4 regions of the Streptomyces sp. NBC_00691 genome follow, and region 2 is predicted to be linked to each of the others. Evidence: riboswitches for the same ligand, from Rfam matches in the RefSeq annotation. Region 2 holds a riboswitch; each other region holds the start of a gene.
What was found. Region 2 has a riboswitch for cyclic di-AMP ahead of OG392_RS15005 (transglycosylase family protein). Riboswitches for the same ligand answer to the same signal wherever they lie in the genome.

Region 1 (3,503 bases), 2.7 Mb from region 2:
GGCGCGGGCAGCCCCCAGCGGTTCGAGCAGCGCCCGCATGTCCAGCAGATCGGCGGCCTCCTGCTCGGTGGGCTCGGCGACATGCGCCCCGGCGTGGCGGCGGGAGACGACGAAGCCCTCGGACTCCAGGGTGCGCAGGGCCTCGCGGACCGGGACGCGGGAGACCCCGTACCGGCGGGCCAGCTGGTCCTCGGTCAGCCGACTGCCCCGCTCGTAGACGCCGGAGACGATGTCGTCCCGGATCGCCGTGCATACCGAGTGCGCGGGAATGCGCATGTCCGACCTCCGCCTTGGTCCGCGCGAGTCAATTCCGACGGCGCCTGTTCTGCGCCCGATCTGCGACTCTATTGCAGCGCGCCGGAATTTCCGATGCCCCGACGGAATATCGGTGTGCAGCGACAGACGAAAAGCCCCGGCTCTGTACGAGCCGGGGCTTTTGCGAGGGAGGGGCGGGACGACCGCCGGCCCCGCGCGAGGGGCGTCCTGGATCAGACGTTGACGCCGCGGGCGCGGAGGTACGCGACCGGGTTGATGTCGGAGCCGTACTCGGCGGTCGTCCGGGCCTCGAAGTGGAGGTGCGGGCCGGTCGAGTTGCCGGTCGAGCCCGAGATGCCGATCCGCTCACCCGGCTCGACGCTCTGGCCGACGTAGACCCCGATGGAGGAGAGGTGACCGTACTGGGTGTACGTGCCGTCGTTCATCCGGATGACGATGTTGTTGCCGTACGCGCCGCCCCAGCCGGCCTCGACGACGGTGCCCGAGCCGACGGAGACGACGCTGCTGCCGTAGGCGGCGTGGAAGTCGATGCCGGAGTGACTGCCGGAGGACCAGAGCGAGCCGCCGGTCTTGTAACCGGTGGACACGTACGAGCCCTCGACGGGCAGCTGGAAGGAGGCCAGACGACGGCGCTCGGCCTCACGGGCCGCGCGCTGCTCGGCCTCGCGGATCTCCTTGGCGCGGGCCTCGGCCTTGCGCTTCGCCTCGGCCTTGGCCTTCGCCTTGGCGGCGACCTCGAAGGCCTCCTGCTCCTGGGCGGCGGCCTGGGCGGCGATCCGCTCGGCGAGGTCGTCCTCGGTGATCACCTTGGTGATACCGGTGTCCTCGGGAGAGCGGTGGTCCGTGTCGGCGGCGAGCGCCGGGGAAGCGAGGGTTCCGATGACGCCGGTGGTGGCGAGCGTCGCCGCGCCGGCGAAGCCCACGCCGCGGCGCGCCATCCGGCTCGGAGCACGATGCTTCCCGGTGGCACGGGTGAACGCCATGTAGGGGCTGATCCTTTCCTTCCCTCTCGCCTACCGGGTTAGCTGACGGGTTCGGAGCAGGAAGGTCTCCTACGAGCCCCTCCGTACGAGACGAAGGCGCCCGATTCACCCCAGGGACTACGTGTGGGTCCCCGGCTCCCCAGGCTCGCGCCTGACGGGGACTCGGCGATGTCTGTCCGATGCCGCGGGTGCGGCACGTGCAACTGACGAACAGACGGCCTGACGCTATGCGGATCGTCTTTCAATCACCAACCGGACACGCATTTTGTAAGACATGCCACAGGGCATACAACCATCCTTAATCTCAATACGGACAAACAGGAGGACCCCGACGAACCATGTCGTCGGGGTCCTCCGTCGCCGTGCCGGCGGCCTGAATCAGCCGGTCACGACGGTCACTTCACCGATCCCGAGCGCGCGCACCGGCTCCGCGATCTGCGCCGCGTCGCCGACGAGCACGGTGACGAGCCGGTCCACGGGGAAGGCGCTGACCACGGCCGCGGTCGCCTCGACCGTGCCGGTCTCGGCCAGCCGGGCGTACAACTGGGCCTGGTAGTCGTCCGGGAGGTGCTGCTCGACCTGGTCGGAGAGCGTCCCGGCGACGGAGGCGGCGGTCTCGTACTTGAGCGGCGCGACGCCCACCAGGTTCTGCACGGCCGTCTCCCGCTCGGCGTCGGTGAGACCCTCCGCGGCCAGCGTCCGCAGCACCTTCCACAGGTCGTCAAGAGCCGGACCGGTGTTGGGCGTGTCGATGGAACCGCTGATGGCGAGCATCGAGGCGCCGTTCCCCCGGCCGTCCGAGCGGAGCACCTGCCCGAAGGCACGCACGCCGTACGTGTAGCCCTTCTCCTCGCGCAGGACCCGGTCGAGCCGCGAGGTGAGGGTGCCGCCGAGGCAGTACGTGCCCAGGACCTGGGCCGGCCAGACGCTGTCGTGGCGGTCGGGTCCGACCCGGCCGATCAGCAACTGGGTCTGGACGGCCCCGGGACGGTCCACGATGACGACCCTTCCGGTGTCGTCGGCGGTGATCGGCGGCATCGGGAGCGCCTCGGCCGGCTCACCGGTCCAGGCGCCCAGGGTCTCGGCGAGGACCTTGTCCAGGTCGACGCCCGTGAGGTCGCCGACGACCACGGCGGTGGCCGTGGCGGGCCGGACGTACGCCTCGTAGAAGGCGCGGACCGCGGCGGCGTCGATCGCCTCGACGGTCTCCTCGGTGCCCTGGCGCGGCCGGGACATCCGGGCCTCGGCCGGGAACAGCTCCTTGGAGAGCTGCTTGGCGGCGCGGCGGCCCGGGTTGGCCGTCTCGTGCGGGATCTCGTCGAGGCGGTTGCGCACCAGGCGCTCGACCTCGGTCTCGAGGAACGCCGGCGCGATCAGGGCCTCGGAGACCAGACCGAGCGCCTTGGGCAGCCGGGAGACGGGAACCTCCAGGGAGACCCGCACGCCCGGGTGGTCGGCGTGCGCGTCGAGCGTGGCGCCGCAGCGCTCCAGCTCGGCCGCGAACTCCTCGGCGCTCTGCTGGTCCGTGCCCTCGAAGAGCGCGCGGGCCATGATGGTGGCGACGCCGTCGAGCCCGGCGGGCTCGGCGTCCAGCGGGGCCGGCAGGAAGATCTCCACGGCCACGACCTGCTGGCCGGGGCGGTGACTGGTGAGGACCGTCAGGCCGTTGTCCAGGGCGCCGCGGTCCGGGGCCGGGAAGGCCCAGGGGCGGGCGACGCCGGGCGTCGGCTGCGGGTGGAAGTCCATGCTCGTCAAAGACGCGGCGGCGTCGGTCACTGGTCCGCTCCCTCTTCCTCGTCGTCGCCGTCGGCGGTGTCGCTCTGTTCGGTCGCCAGGGGCTCGTAGACCAGCACCGCGCGGTTGTCGGGGCGCAGGGTGGCCGCGGCCACGGCCCGCACCTCGTCGGCGGTGACCGCGAGGACGCGGTCGACGGCGGTCAGCGCGAGCTGCGGGTCGCCGAACAGGACGGCGAACCGGCACAGTTCGTCGGCGCGGCCCGCGACGGTGCCGAGCCGGTCCAGCCACTCGCGCTCCAACTGGGCCTGCGCGCGCTCCATCTCCTCGGGCGTGGGGCCCTCGGCGGCGAACCGGGCGAGCTCCTCGTCGACGGCCGCCTCGATCTGCGGGACCTCGACGCCTCCGGAGGTCTTGACGTCGAGCCAGCCGAGCGAGGGCGCGCCGGCCAGCCGCAGCATGCCGAAGCCCGCGGCTACGGCCGTACGGTCACGGCGGACCAGACGGTTG
Region 2 (3,503 bases):
CCCAGCGGAGGGCCTCGGAGAAGGACTCCGCGCCGATCGGGGCGATCATGAACTCCTGGATGTCCACGTTGGAGTCGGCGTGCGACCCACCGTTGAGGATGTTCATCATCGGAACGGGCAGCAGGTGCGCGTTCGGGCCGCCGAGGTAGCGGAAGAGCGGGAGGTCCGAGGCCTCGGACGCGGCGTGCGCGACGGCGAGGGAGACACCGAGGATGGCGTTGGCGCCGAGGGAGCCCTTGTTCTCGGTGGCGTCCAGGTCGAACATGGCCTGGTCGATCAGGCGCTGCTCGGTGGCGTCGTAGCCGACGAGCTCCGGGCCGATCTGCTCGATGACGGCGAGGACGGCCTTCTCGACACCCTTGCCCAGGTAGCGGTTCGGGTCACCGTCGCGAAGCTCGATGGCCTCGAACGCACCGGTGGAGGCGCCGGACGGAACAGCAGCACGACCGGTGCTGCCGTCGTCGAGGCCGACCTCGACCTCGACCGTGGGGTTGCCTCGGGAGTCCAGGATTTCCCGGGCTACGACGACGTCGATGGACGGCACGAGCATCTCCTTTTTGGGATGTGACGCTGGATGTGACGCAAGGTCGGTGCAGGGTCGCTTGGCCTTGCGACAAGAGCCTAACCGGCTCGGGGGCTCCGGCCAGCCGGGCGCCCGCCCCCTGGGACGAAAAAGGACCCAAGGGCAGGCATCTCGGGACGAAGGGCCTCAGATCTACCGGCCGGTAACCACGTGGACCGTCCGGTTCCGCCGCGGGCCCCTCCCCTTGTCTCTCCGTACGCCCCCGGAAACGGGGGAACCCCGGCCCGACGCGCACGGGGGATGGGCGCGTCGGGCCGGGGTGGTCACCGCGGGAGGGTCGGAGGGGCCGCGCGAGCCGCCGGACTCACGCGGACCGCCGGGCTCACTTCAGGTGAAGCTGCTGGCCCGGGTAGATCAGGTCGGCGTTCTCGACGACGCCCTTGTTCAGCTCGAAGAGCTCGGCCCAGCCGCCCTTGACGCCGTGCGCCTGGGCGATCTTGCTGAGCGTGTCGCCGGTGACGACCTTGTACTCGCCGTCGCCCTTCTTGACCTTCTTGCCGGTCGGGGTGGTGACGGTCTTCTTCGCGGCGGCCTGCGGGGCGGCCTGCTGCTGCGTGGCCTTCTTCGGGGCCTGGCGCTGCTCGCTGCGAGTGGTCGGCTGCTCGGCCTTCCGCTCCTGCTGGGTGCTCTGCTTCGGCGCGCTCTCGACGGCACCGGTGCTCGGCGAGGCGCCGGAGAGGCCCACACCACAGGACGGCCAGGCGCCCTTGCCCTGGCCCGCGAGGACCTTCTCGGCGACGGCGATCTGCTGGGACTTCGACGCCTGGTCGGCGGTCGAGGCGTAGGCGGTGCCGCCGTACGCGGCCCAGGTGGAGGCCGAGAACTGCAGGCCGCCGTAGTAGCCGTTGCCCGTGTTGATGGACCAGTTGCCACCGGACTCGCACGCGGCGACGGTGTCCCACTCGGAGACCGAGGCGGCCGAGGCGGTGCCCGCGGTCATCAGCGGGGCGGCCACGGCGACGCCGGTGACGCCGACGAGCGTGACGACCTGGGTCGCCTTGGAGGGACGACGGTGTTTGCCCTTGCCGGAAAACAGCATGGAGATTCTCCTCACCGACGCCTACGAGGTGAGCTGTCGGGTTCGGGCCAATGAGTTGCCCGGCCACGTGTCCTAGCACGTGGCTTCACCCCAAGCCGATCGTCGGCCGTCTGTCTCAACGGCCGGGGCCGGCACTTACCTTGGGTCCCCCGCTCCTGCCTTCGGCGCTTACGCGACGACAATTCCCATCGGCCGACGGCAGGATTCGGCGTTTCGGTCGACGGGGCCCGCGGTGGCGAGCGGTGATGACCGTAGACACAGACCCACCGGAAGTTCAAAGAGGCGTATTGCGGAAATATCGCCCCTACTTGCCTTCCGGCGGGGGGTGTTTATGCAGGTGAGAGGTGACAGAAGCAAAGTTTGCGGGCGTGACACGCCAGTTGGGACGAAGAGACCCATGTCTCACTTGCCCAGAACCGGACATACGCCCCCGAATCACTTCGCCGACGCGGTCGAACCGTTCGTCAGGTCGAGGGCCTGACCAGGGAGGATGAGGTCCGGATCGAGGCCCACCGTCTGCCGGTTGGCGTCATAGAGGGCGGCCCAGCCTCCGGGGAGTTCGTTCTCCTGTGCAATGTCGGACAGATTGTCGCCCGGCTGCACGAGGTAAGCGCCCGACTTGCCCTGACTGTCCGTTGCGTCCGATTCCTTCGGAGCGTCAGTCGACGACTCCTCCAGGGGGTTTTCGGTGAGCTTGTTGTCCGATGAAGCATGTCTGCCGGAATCGGCAGAACTGTCCGGCTTGCCGGTTTCCTCCGGAGCGGCATCGCCCCGGTGCTTCCCGGTTCCGGGAGTGGCCGACGACGTGTCATCCGTCGGGCCGCCCGGCGCGGTGGCATCCGGCCCGGTGGGCGTACCGGGCGTAACCGGCGTAAGGGACTCATCGGGCGCGCCGGGGGTGGTGGGCACGGTCGGGTGGCCCGGGTCGGTCGACACGGAGGGGCTCGTCGGGGTGGTCGGCGAGACGGGAGCGGTCGGCGAGACGGGCGCGGTGGGCGAAGCCGACTCCGTGGCCTTCTCCGCCTCCTTGAACTCCTTGGACCCCTTCGCCTCCTCCGAGGACCCCTCGGAGGTCCCGGGAAGACCGGTGGTCCAGTTCGACTCGGGAACAGGCCCCGTGGGGGCCTTGGGGACGCTCGCGGGGCCGGGGTCCACGCCCGGCGACGTGCCGTCGTTCGTCAGACCGGCGATCGGCGCGCAGGTGGCCCACTCGGTGGAGCCCTTGGCGAGGGCCTTCTCGGCCACCGCGATCTGCTGGGCGCGGCTGGCCAGGTCGGGGCTGGGCGCGTAGGTCAGACCGCCGTTGCGCTCCCAGCTGTCCTGGGTGAACTGGAGTCCGCCGTACATGCCGTTGCCGAAGTTGGCACTCCACTGGCCGCCGGACTCGCACTCGGCGACCCGGTCCCAGGTGGCCGCGTCGGCCGCGGAGGCGGATCCGGTGGCGAGCAGCGGCAGTGCCATGGCGGAGCCGGTCACACCCGCGGCGACGACGATTGCGGGGGCCTGACGGGGGCGACGGTGACGTCCGTTCCCGGAACGCATAGGAGCGCCTTTCGCGTGACGACTGTGTGGACGAGCCGAGTTGCCGAACGTGGCCGACTTACTCAACCAAGTTGACGAACCGAGCTGACCGGGAAGGTAGCCCTATTCGAACGCTCATCACAAGTCGATGCACTCGCGATCACGTGAAGATCACAGTTCTGACGGTTCATCACTTCGTGGAGGTCGTGCGGAAGGGGAGAACTCCACCGGAAGCGTGCGCAATCCGCGCATGATGAGCCCTCCGCGCCACCGCAGTTCCTCCGGTTCGGCGGCAAGTCGCAGGTCCGGCAGCCGGGTCAGCAGGGTCGCGAGCGCGGTCTGTCCCTCCAGCCGCGCGAG
Region 3 (3,503 bases), 970 kb from region 2:
TAGCCGGCCGACGCCTGGGTCAGGAGTGCCAGCTCCGCGTCCGTGAGCGTGAGTTCCGCCGCCGCGACCAGCGCCGGGACCTGCTCGACCGTACGCGCCGAGGCGATCGGCGCCGCGACGGTCGGGCGGGAGGCGAGCCAGGCGAGGGCGACGGTGGCGAGTTCCGCGCCGTGCGCCTCGGCGACCGTGTCGAGCGCGGAGAGCACGGCCCGGCCCCGCTCGGTGTCGAGGTGCCCGCCGGCCCCGGCGGCGCGGGCGCTGTCGACGGTGGTGCCGGGGCGGTACTTGCCGGTGAGGAAGCCGGAGGCGAGGCCGTAGTACGGGACGGCGGAGAGCCCGGCCTTCTCGACGGTCTCCAGGAGGGGGCCTTCGTAGGTGTCGCGGGAGACCAGGTTGTAGTGCGGCTGGAGGGCCACGTAACGGGCGAGGCCCTCGGACTCGGCGAAGTCGAGTGAGGCGCGCAGTCGCTCGGGGGAGATGTTGGAGGCGGCGACGGCCCGTACGGTGCCGTCCTTCACCAGCCGGTCGAGGGCGGTGACGATCTCCTCGACGGGGACGGACTCGTCGTCGAAGTGCGTGTAGTACAGGTCGATGTAGTCGGTGCCGAGGCGGCGCAGCGACTCCTCGGCGGCCGCCTTGATCGTGGTGGCGGACAGTCCCTTGAAGTGGGGGTGGGCGCCGACCTTGGTGGCCACGACGACCTCGGCGCGATTGCCGCGCGAGGCGAGCCAGCGGCCGATGACGGTCTCGGACTCGCCGCCCTCGTTGCCCTCGGCCCAGGCCGAGTAGACGTCGGCGGAGTCGACGAAGTTGCCGCCGGCGGCGGTGTAGGCGTCGAGGACGGCGAAGGACTGGGCCTCGTCGGCGGTCCAGCCGAAGACGTTGCCACCCAGGGCGAGCGGGAAGACATGCAGATCGGAGCTGCCCAGCGGGCGGAGAGTCGTCATGGTCGAGACAACCGTCCGCGCCGCCGGCGCTATTCCGTGAGGGCCGTTCCCGTGGGCGCCGTCCGGGGCCGTCCGCCGGGGCCGTTCCCTCAGGCACGTTCCCTCAGGACCGTTCCGTCGGTTCTCGGGGCGGGTGGAGGGGTCAGAGGGTCAGGCCCTTGGAGCGCAGCCACTCCGCCGGGTCGAGGCCGGAGCCGCCGGGCGTGTGCACCTCCATGTGGAGGTGGGCGCCGGTCACGTTGCCGGTGGCACCGACGCGGCCGATCGTCTCGCCGGTGCCCACGGTCTGGCCCGCGGAGACGGTCATGGACGACATGTGGGCGTACCAGATCTCGGTGCCGTCCGAGAGCTCCAGGACGACGCGGTAGCCGTACGAGCCGGACCAGCCGGCCGACTTGACGGTGGCGCCGTGGACCGCCTTGAGCGGGGTGCCGGTGGGGGCCGCGAAGTCGAGGCCGGTGTGGTAGCCGGAGGACCACATCGAGCCGGACTGCATGTAGGTGGCGCTGAGGCTGTAGGAGGAGAGCGGCAGCGAGTAGCTCGCGGCCAGCTTGGCGAGGCGCTCGGCCTCGGCCGCCGCCTCGGCCTTCGCCTTGGCCTCGGCTTCCGCCTTCGCCTTGGCCTCCGCCTCGGCCTTGGCCTTCGCCTCGGCGGCCGCCTTCTCCGCGGCGTCGGCCTTGGCCACGGCCTCCGCCGAAGCCTTCTCGGCCGCCGCCTTCTCCGCCGCGGCCTTGTCGGCTGCGTCGGCGGAGGCCTGCTGCTGCTCGGCCTGCTGGAGGATGCGGGCGCGCAGGGCCTCGCCCGCGTCGTGGGCGCCGGGCGCGGACTGCGCGGCCGGGCCGTCCTGGGTGACCAGGCCGGCCTGCGTCATCCGCGGGGTGTGCGTGCCCTGCTCGTCGTCGAGGGTGGCGTACGTGGCGACGGTGAGCGGGTTCGGGTTGGCGCGGTCTGCGCTGACCGTCTCGTGGGTCTCCTCGGGGAGGAGGTCGCCGACGCCGGGCAGGTCGTGGGCGTCCGGCAGGTTGAGGTCGGGAAGGTCCGGGAGCGATATGGCCACCGGGGGCTTCTCCTGCGCGGTGGCGAGGCCGCCCGCACCGACGGCCGCGATCACACCGACGCCGAGGACGGTGGAGGAACGGGCGAAGTTGGAGCGCTGCTTGACGACACGGTGGCGGCCGCCGGAGCGGAGGGATCCCTCGGTGGGGTTCCACTCGGTGTCCGGGGCGGCAGGACCCGCACCACCACCGAAGGCATCGAAGGGGGCTTCGGGTGCGGGAGTGTTGGACGCCACGAAGGCGCGCTCCTTTCCTTCCTTCTCGCCTACCGGGTTAGCTGACGGGTTCGGAGCAGGAAGGTCTCCTACGGGCACGGTCGCACGAGTGCGAAGGGCCCGATTCACCCCAAGTAGTGGTTCCCCGGTTCCTTTTCAGGATTCGGCGCGTGCGCACGGTGCCGCCTCTTGCGACGGCTGGGACGACCGCGCTGCGTTATCGAACGTTAATAGACACGGGGTCCCGATTCCAAGCCGTTCCTCTTGATCATTCATTGAATTGGGAGGGAATGGTCCGAGTTGACCCCCCTTCAGTAAGGGACGCCGAAACCCTCGCGATCTGACGTTATGTCAATTGTTATCGCAGTGACACCTCGCGACTACGGCCGGTGACCGGACCCGCCGCGGGGCCCTCAGGGCCTGCCCTGCGGCACCACGGGCATGGTCCGACGCCGCTCCGGCTGCCCCGTCGCGGGACGGCTCACCGCGAGCAGCGCCATGTCGTCGGTCGACCCGCCTCCGGTGTGCAGCCGTACGTCGTCCACGAGAGCGTCGAGGAGTTCCTCGGGCCCGGGGAAGATCCGCCCGGCGAGCCGTTTCCCCGGGTCGTAGAAGACACCCTCGGCGTTCCGCGCCTCCGAGAGACCGTCGGTGTAGAAGAGCAGCGTCGCGCCCGGCGGGTACGGCCGCGCCTCGGCCCGGTCCGGCCACGCCGCCAGATCGCCCATCCCGAGCGGCAGCGCCGCCTCGCCCGGCTCCAGCGTGTCCAGGCGCCCGTCCGTGTACAGCATCAGCGGAGGCGGGTGCCCGCGGTTGACGACCCGTACGAACCCGTCGAAGGTGCCGCTCCCGTCACCGCGCGGGATCTCGGCGAGGACGGCCGTGGTGAACCCCTCGAAGGCGTCGAGCCCGTGCCGGCGGGTGCCCTCCCGGGCGAGGGCCCGTTCGAGCCGCTGTGCCACGCCCTCCAGGGTCCGCTCCTGCTCGGCCGCCTCCCGGAACGCCCCGATGACGACGGCGACGGCCTCGACCGCGTCCATGCCCTTGCCGCGGACGTCGCCGACCACGAGCCGTACCCCGTAGGGGGTGTCCTGGACGGCGAACAGGTCGCCGCCGATGAACGCGTCCGCCTGCGCCGCCTCGTACCGCGCCGCGCACTGCAGTCCGCCGATCCGCTCGGCGGGCGTCGGGAGCACCGCCTTCTGCGCGGTCTCCGCGATGACCCGCGCCGAGGCGAGCCGCTCGCCGCTGCGGAGGACGACCCGGTTGATCAGCATGGCCAGCGC
Region 4 (3,503 bases), 3.6 Mb from region 2:
GGATCCCCGCCGTCGTCCGCCCGCCGGCCCTGCCCGGAACTACAGGGGCATGAGGTCGGGGCGCTTCGCCTCGACGTGGTCGCCGGAGCTCTCGCCGCGCAGTCGCCGCCCGATCCAGGGCACGAGGTACTCCCTGGCCCAGTGGATGTCGTCGCGGCGCACCTCGAGCGTGCCGCGCGGGGGCACCGGCGGCCACTCCTGGTCCGGGTCGGCCGGCACCGGCATGCCGAGGACCTGGGCGGCGCGCAGGGCGACCCGGGTGTGGCCGTCCGACGAGAGGTGCAGCCGGTCGTCGTCCCAGGCTCGCCGGTCCTGCACGGACTTCAGGGACCAGAGGTCGAGGACCGGGCAGCCGTAGCGGTCCGCGACGGCCCGGACGTGCCCGTTGTACGTGGCGATCTTGCCGCGCAGGTGCTTGAGGAGCGCGACGCCGCGCGTGTCGAAGCCGGTGGTCACCATCACGGTGCCGACGGCGGAGGTCAGGTCGGCCACGGCGCGCTCGAAGCGCTCGGCGACCTCGTCGGGGTCCGTGCCGGGGCGGATGATGTCGTTCCCTCCGGCGCAGAAGGTCACCAGGTCGGGGGCGAGTTCCTTCGCCCGGGGGACCTGTTCCGCCACGATCTGGTCGAGGAGGCGCCCGCGTACGGCCAGGTTGGCGTAGCGGAAGGCGTCGTGCTCCGGCAGCTGGTCGGCGAGCAGCACCGCGAAGCGGTCCGCCCAGCCGACGTACGTCCCGTCGGGCCCGGGGTCTCCGACGCCCTCGGTGAAGCTGTCACCGATCGCCGCGTACGACCCGAATGCGTGCGTGTCTCTTGATCTCGAATCGTCTGCCACGGGAGCACATCCTTCCCTTTCGGATGTGACCTACGCGACCGTAAGGAGGGGTTGACGTCGGGTGACATATGCCACCGATAAAGAATTCGCCAAGCCGGAATAGACCCGGAACACGCCGGAGGCCCGGCACGTGGGTGCCGGGCCTCCTGGTGACGACGGGGCGTCAGATGTTCACGCCGTGCTGACGCAGGGTGGAGATCGGGTCGATGTCGGAGCCGTACTCCGGACCGGTGCGCATCTCGAAGTGCAGGTGCGGTCCGGTGACGTTGCCGGTCGCGCCGGAGAGGCCGATCTGCTCTCCGCCGCTCACGGTCTGGCCGGCGGAGACGGAGATCGAGGAGAGGTGGGCGTACTGCGAGAAGGTGCCGTCGGCGTGCTGGATGACGACCTGGTTGCCGTACGCGCCGCCGTCGCCCGCGGAGTACACGGTGCCGGGGCCGACCGCGACGACCGTGGTGCCGGTGGAGGCCATGAAGTCGACACCGGTGTGGTAGCCGGAGGACCACATGGAGCCGGAGGCGCGGTACGGGGTGGACATGCCGCCGCTGACCGGGGCGACCCAGCCGGAGGCGGAGGTCGAGGCGCCGGACTTCGAGGACTGCGAGGCGGAGGCGTCCGCGGACGGGGTGCTCGCGGCCGGGGCGGAGGAGCGCTCGCTGCTCCGGGAGGCGCGCGAGGTGTCGCCGTTCTTCGCGGAGCTCTCGGGGGCGGCCTTGGGCGCGGCACTCTTCGGCGCGGCGGCCTTGGCGGTGCTCTTGGCGCCGAGGGTGAGCTTCATGCCCGGCAGGATGAGGGAGGGGTTCTCCCCGACGACCTGACGGTTGTCCGCGTACAGCTTCTGCCAGCCGCCGGCGAGGTGGTGCTCGGCGGCGATCTTCGAGAGGTAGTCACCCCGCACGACGGAGTACGTCGTGGGCGCGGCCTTGGCGGCGGGCGCGGCCTCGGCGACGGCCGGGGCCTTGGCGGCGGCGGTGACGGCCTGGCCGGGAGCGGAGGCCGGGGCGGCCTGCTCGGCGGCGTGGGCGCCGGTGGCACCGAGGAGCGGGAGGGCGACGACGGCGCCTCCCGTACCGGCGGCGGCGATTCCGCGGGTGAGGCGGTTGGACTTGATGCGGCGGTGCTTACCCTTCGCGGGCATGGCGAATTCCTCTCCGGCGCCTACGAGGTGAGCTGTCGGGTTCGGACTGGAGATGTCCGGCCGCGCTCTCACGCGGCTTCACCCCGAGCCGTCCTGCGTCGCGGGACCGGCGTACTTCCTGGGTCCCCCGCTCCTGCCACGCATGGGATGAGTGGAATTCCGGACGGTGGCAGGATTCGGCGGTCCGACCGGATTGACGGTGACGCTAGACGAGCGGGGTCGGGGCGAACAAGCCACGGATTTCTTCCGACTTTCCCCGTACGGCCTTTCACCCGGAATTCCGGTCACCCTCCGTGGATGACGGACCTTCGATCTCCTTTTCACGTACGGCAATTGACCGGGCCCGTCGGCCACGATCCGTCACTTCTATGACCCTGCTCACGCACCTGGGCTCATCTCGCCTGTAAACAGGGCGCGTTATACACAAAAGCCCAATTCGGACAGATCACCCATTCCCGTCCAGGGGGGTGCGCCATCGCGTCCCCACCGGGATGATTGCCCTCGGAACCGATCTCGCATCGGGCACCCGAACGTCGACCCATCAGGAGCATCCGTGACGCAGCAGCTGCCGCAGGTCCCGCCCATCGAAGCGAACGAGCCCGAGCTGGCCGAGGTCCGCAACTTCCGGGACGTGGGCGGCCTGCCGACGACGGACGGGCGCGCCGTGCACCCGGGCCGCCTCTTCCGCAGCGGCCACCTCGCCCATGCCACCGAGGAGGACGTCACCTTCCTCGACTCGCTCGGACTGCACACGGTCTTCGACTTCCGGAACCTCGCCGACCGGAAGATCGAGGGGCCGGACGTCGATCTTCCGGGCGTGCGGAACGTGAACATACCCCTCAACGACCCGGCCGACGGCAAGGAGTTCTGGAAGCTGGTCCGCGACGGCGACATCGAGCAGCTTCGGGAGATCCTCGGCGACGGCAAGGCCGCGGACCGAATGTCCGACTCGTACCGGAAGATGGTGGTCGAGCGGACCGATGAGCACAGCCGGATCCTGCACTCCCTGGCCGAGGACAGCCTTCCCGCCCTGATGCACTGCGCGGCCGGCAAGGACCGCGCCGGGCTCTCCATCGCGATCACCCTGCTGGCCGTCGGGGTCGAGCGGGAGGCGATCGAGGCCGACTACGTGAAGTCGAACGCCCCGCACCGCCGCTACAAGGTGCGCCGCAGCTCCACCGCCCCGGACGCGATGTCGCCCGAGGTGATGGAGCTGCTGAGCCCGCTGTTCGACGCGCGGGTGGAGTACCTGCGGGGCGCCTTCGAGATGATCGAGGCGACCTGGGGCTCGGTGGACGCCTACCTCTCGGACGGCCTGAAGCTGTCTCCGGAGACCCGCGAGCGCCTCCGCGAGCGGCTGCTCACGGAGGCGTGAGCGGGACCTACTGGTTCTGCCCGCCGAGCATGAAGAGCAGATAGAGGAAGCCGGCGAAGAGGTGCCCGGCGACCAGATAGGCGAAGAGGCGCAGGACGAGGCCCTTGGGGAACTTGCCCTCACCTCGCTCTTCACCGGTGACGGATCGTGACTTCT

Region 1: it holds a riboswitch for cyclic di-AMP, as region 2 does, so the genes downstream of both, OG392_RS27345 (M23 family metallopeptidase) here and OG392_RS15005 (transglycosylase family protein) in region 2, are expected to answer to the same signal.
Region 3: it holds a riboswitch for cyclic di-AMP, as region 2 does, so the genes downstream of both, OG392_RS19540 (M23 family metallopeptidase) here and OG392_RS15005 (transglycosylase family protein) in region 2, are expected to answer to the same signal.
Region 4: it holds a riboswitch for cyclic di-AMP, as region 2 does, so the genes downstream of both, OG392_RS31030 (M23 family metallopeptidase) here and OG392_RS15005 (transglycosylase family protein) in region 2, are expected to answer to the same signal.

What each region holds. Positions count from the first base shown of each region.
Region 1 covers NZ_CP109007.1:6,036,921-6,040,423, reverse strand. The annotation lists gene OG392_RS27350 (GntR family transcriptional regulator) at 1-276, opposite strand, end outside; gene OG392_RS27345 (M23 family metallopeptidase) at 489-1,259, opposite strand; cyclic di-AMP (ydaO/yuaA leader) riboswitch at 1,272-1,437, opposite strand; gene OG392_RS27340 (M16 family metallopeptidase) at 1,638-3,005, opposite strand; gene OG392_RS27335 (M16 family metallopeptidase) at 3,032-3,503, opposite strand, start outside.
Region 2 covers NZ_CP109007.1:3,349,803-3,353,305, forward strand. The annotation lists gene eno (phosphopyruvate hydratase) at 1-550, opposite strand, end outside; gene OG392_RS15005 (transglycosylase family protein) at 906-1,622, opposite strand; cyclic di-AMP (ydaO/yuaA leader) riboswitch at 1,626-1,799, opposite strand; gene OG392_RS15010 (LysM peptidoglycan-binding domain-containing protein) at 2,058-3,098, opposite strand; gene OG392_RS15015 (cytochrome P450 family protein) at 3,315-3,503, opposite strand, start outside.
Region 3 covers NZ_CP109007.1:4,316,737-4,320,239, reverse strand. The annotation lists gene OG392_RS19545 (aldo/keto reductase) at 1-947, opposite strand, end outside; gene OG392_RS19540 (M23 family metallopeptidase) at 1,090-2,238, opposite strand; cyclic di-AMP (ydaO/yuaA leader) riboswitch at 2,250-2,396, opposite strand; gene OG392_RS19535 (PP2C family protein-serine/threonine phosphatase) at 2,631-3,503, opposite strand, start outside.
Region 4 covers NZ_CP109007.1:6,907,409-6,910,911, reverse strand. The annotation lists gene OG392_RS31040 (STM4011 family radical SAM protein) at 1-53, shown strand, start outside; gene OG392_RS31035 (SGNH/GDSL hydrolase family protein) at 40-834, opposite strand; gene OG392_RS31030 (M23 family metallopeptidase) at 998-1,972, opposite strand; cyclic di-AMP (ydaO/yuaA leader) riboswitch at 1,977-2,136, opposite strand; gene OG392_RS31025 (tyrosine-protein phosphatase) at 2,526-3,347, shown strand; gene OG392_RS31020 (DUF6126 family protein) at 3,355-3,503, opposite strand, start outside.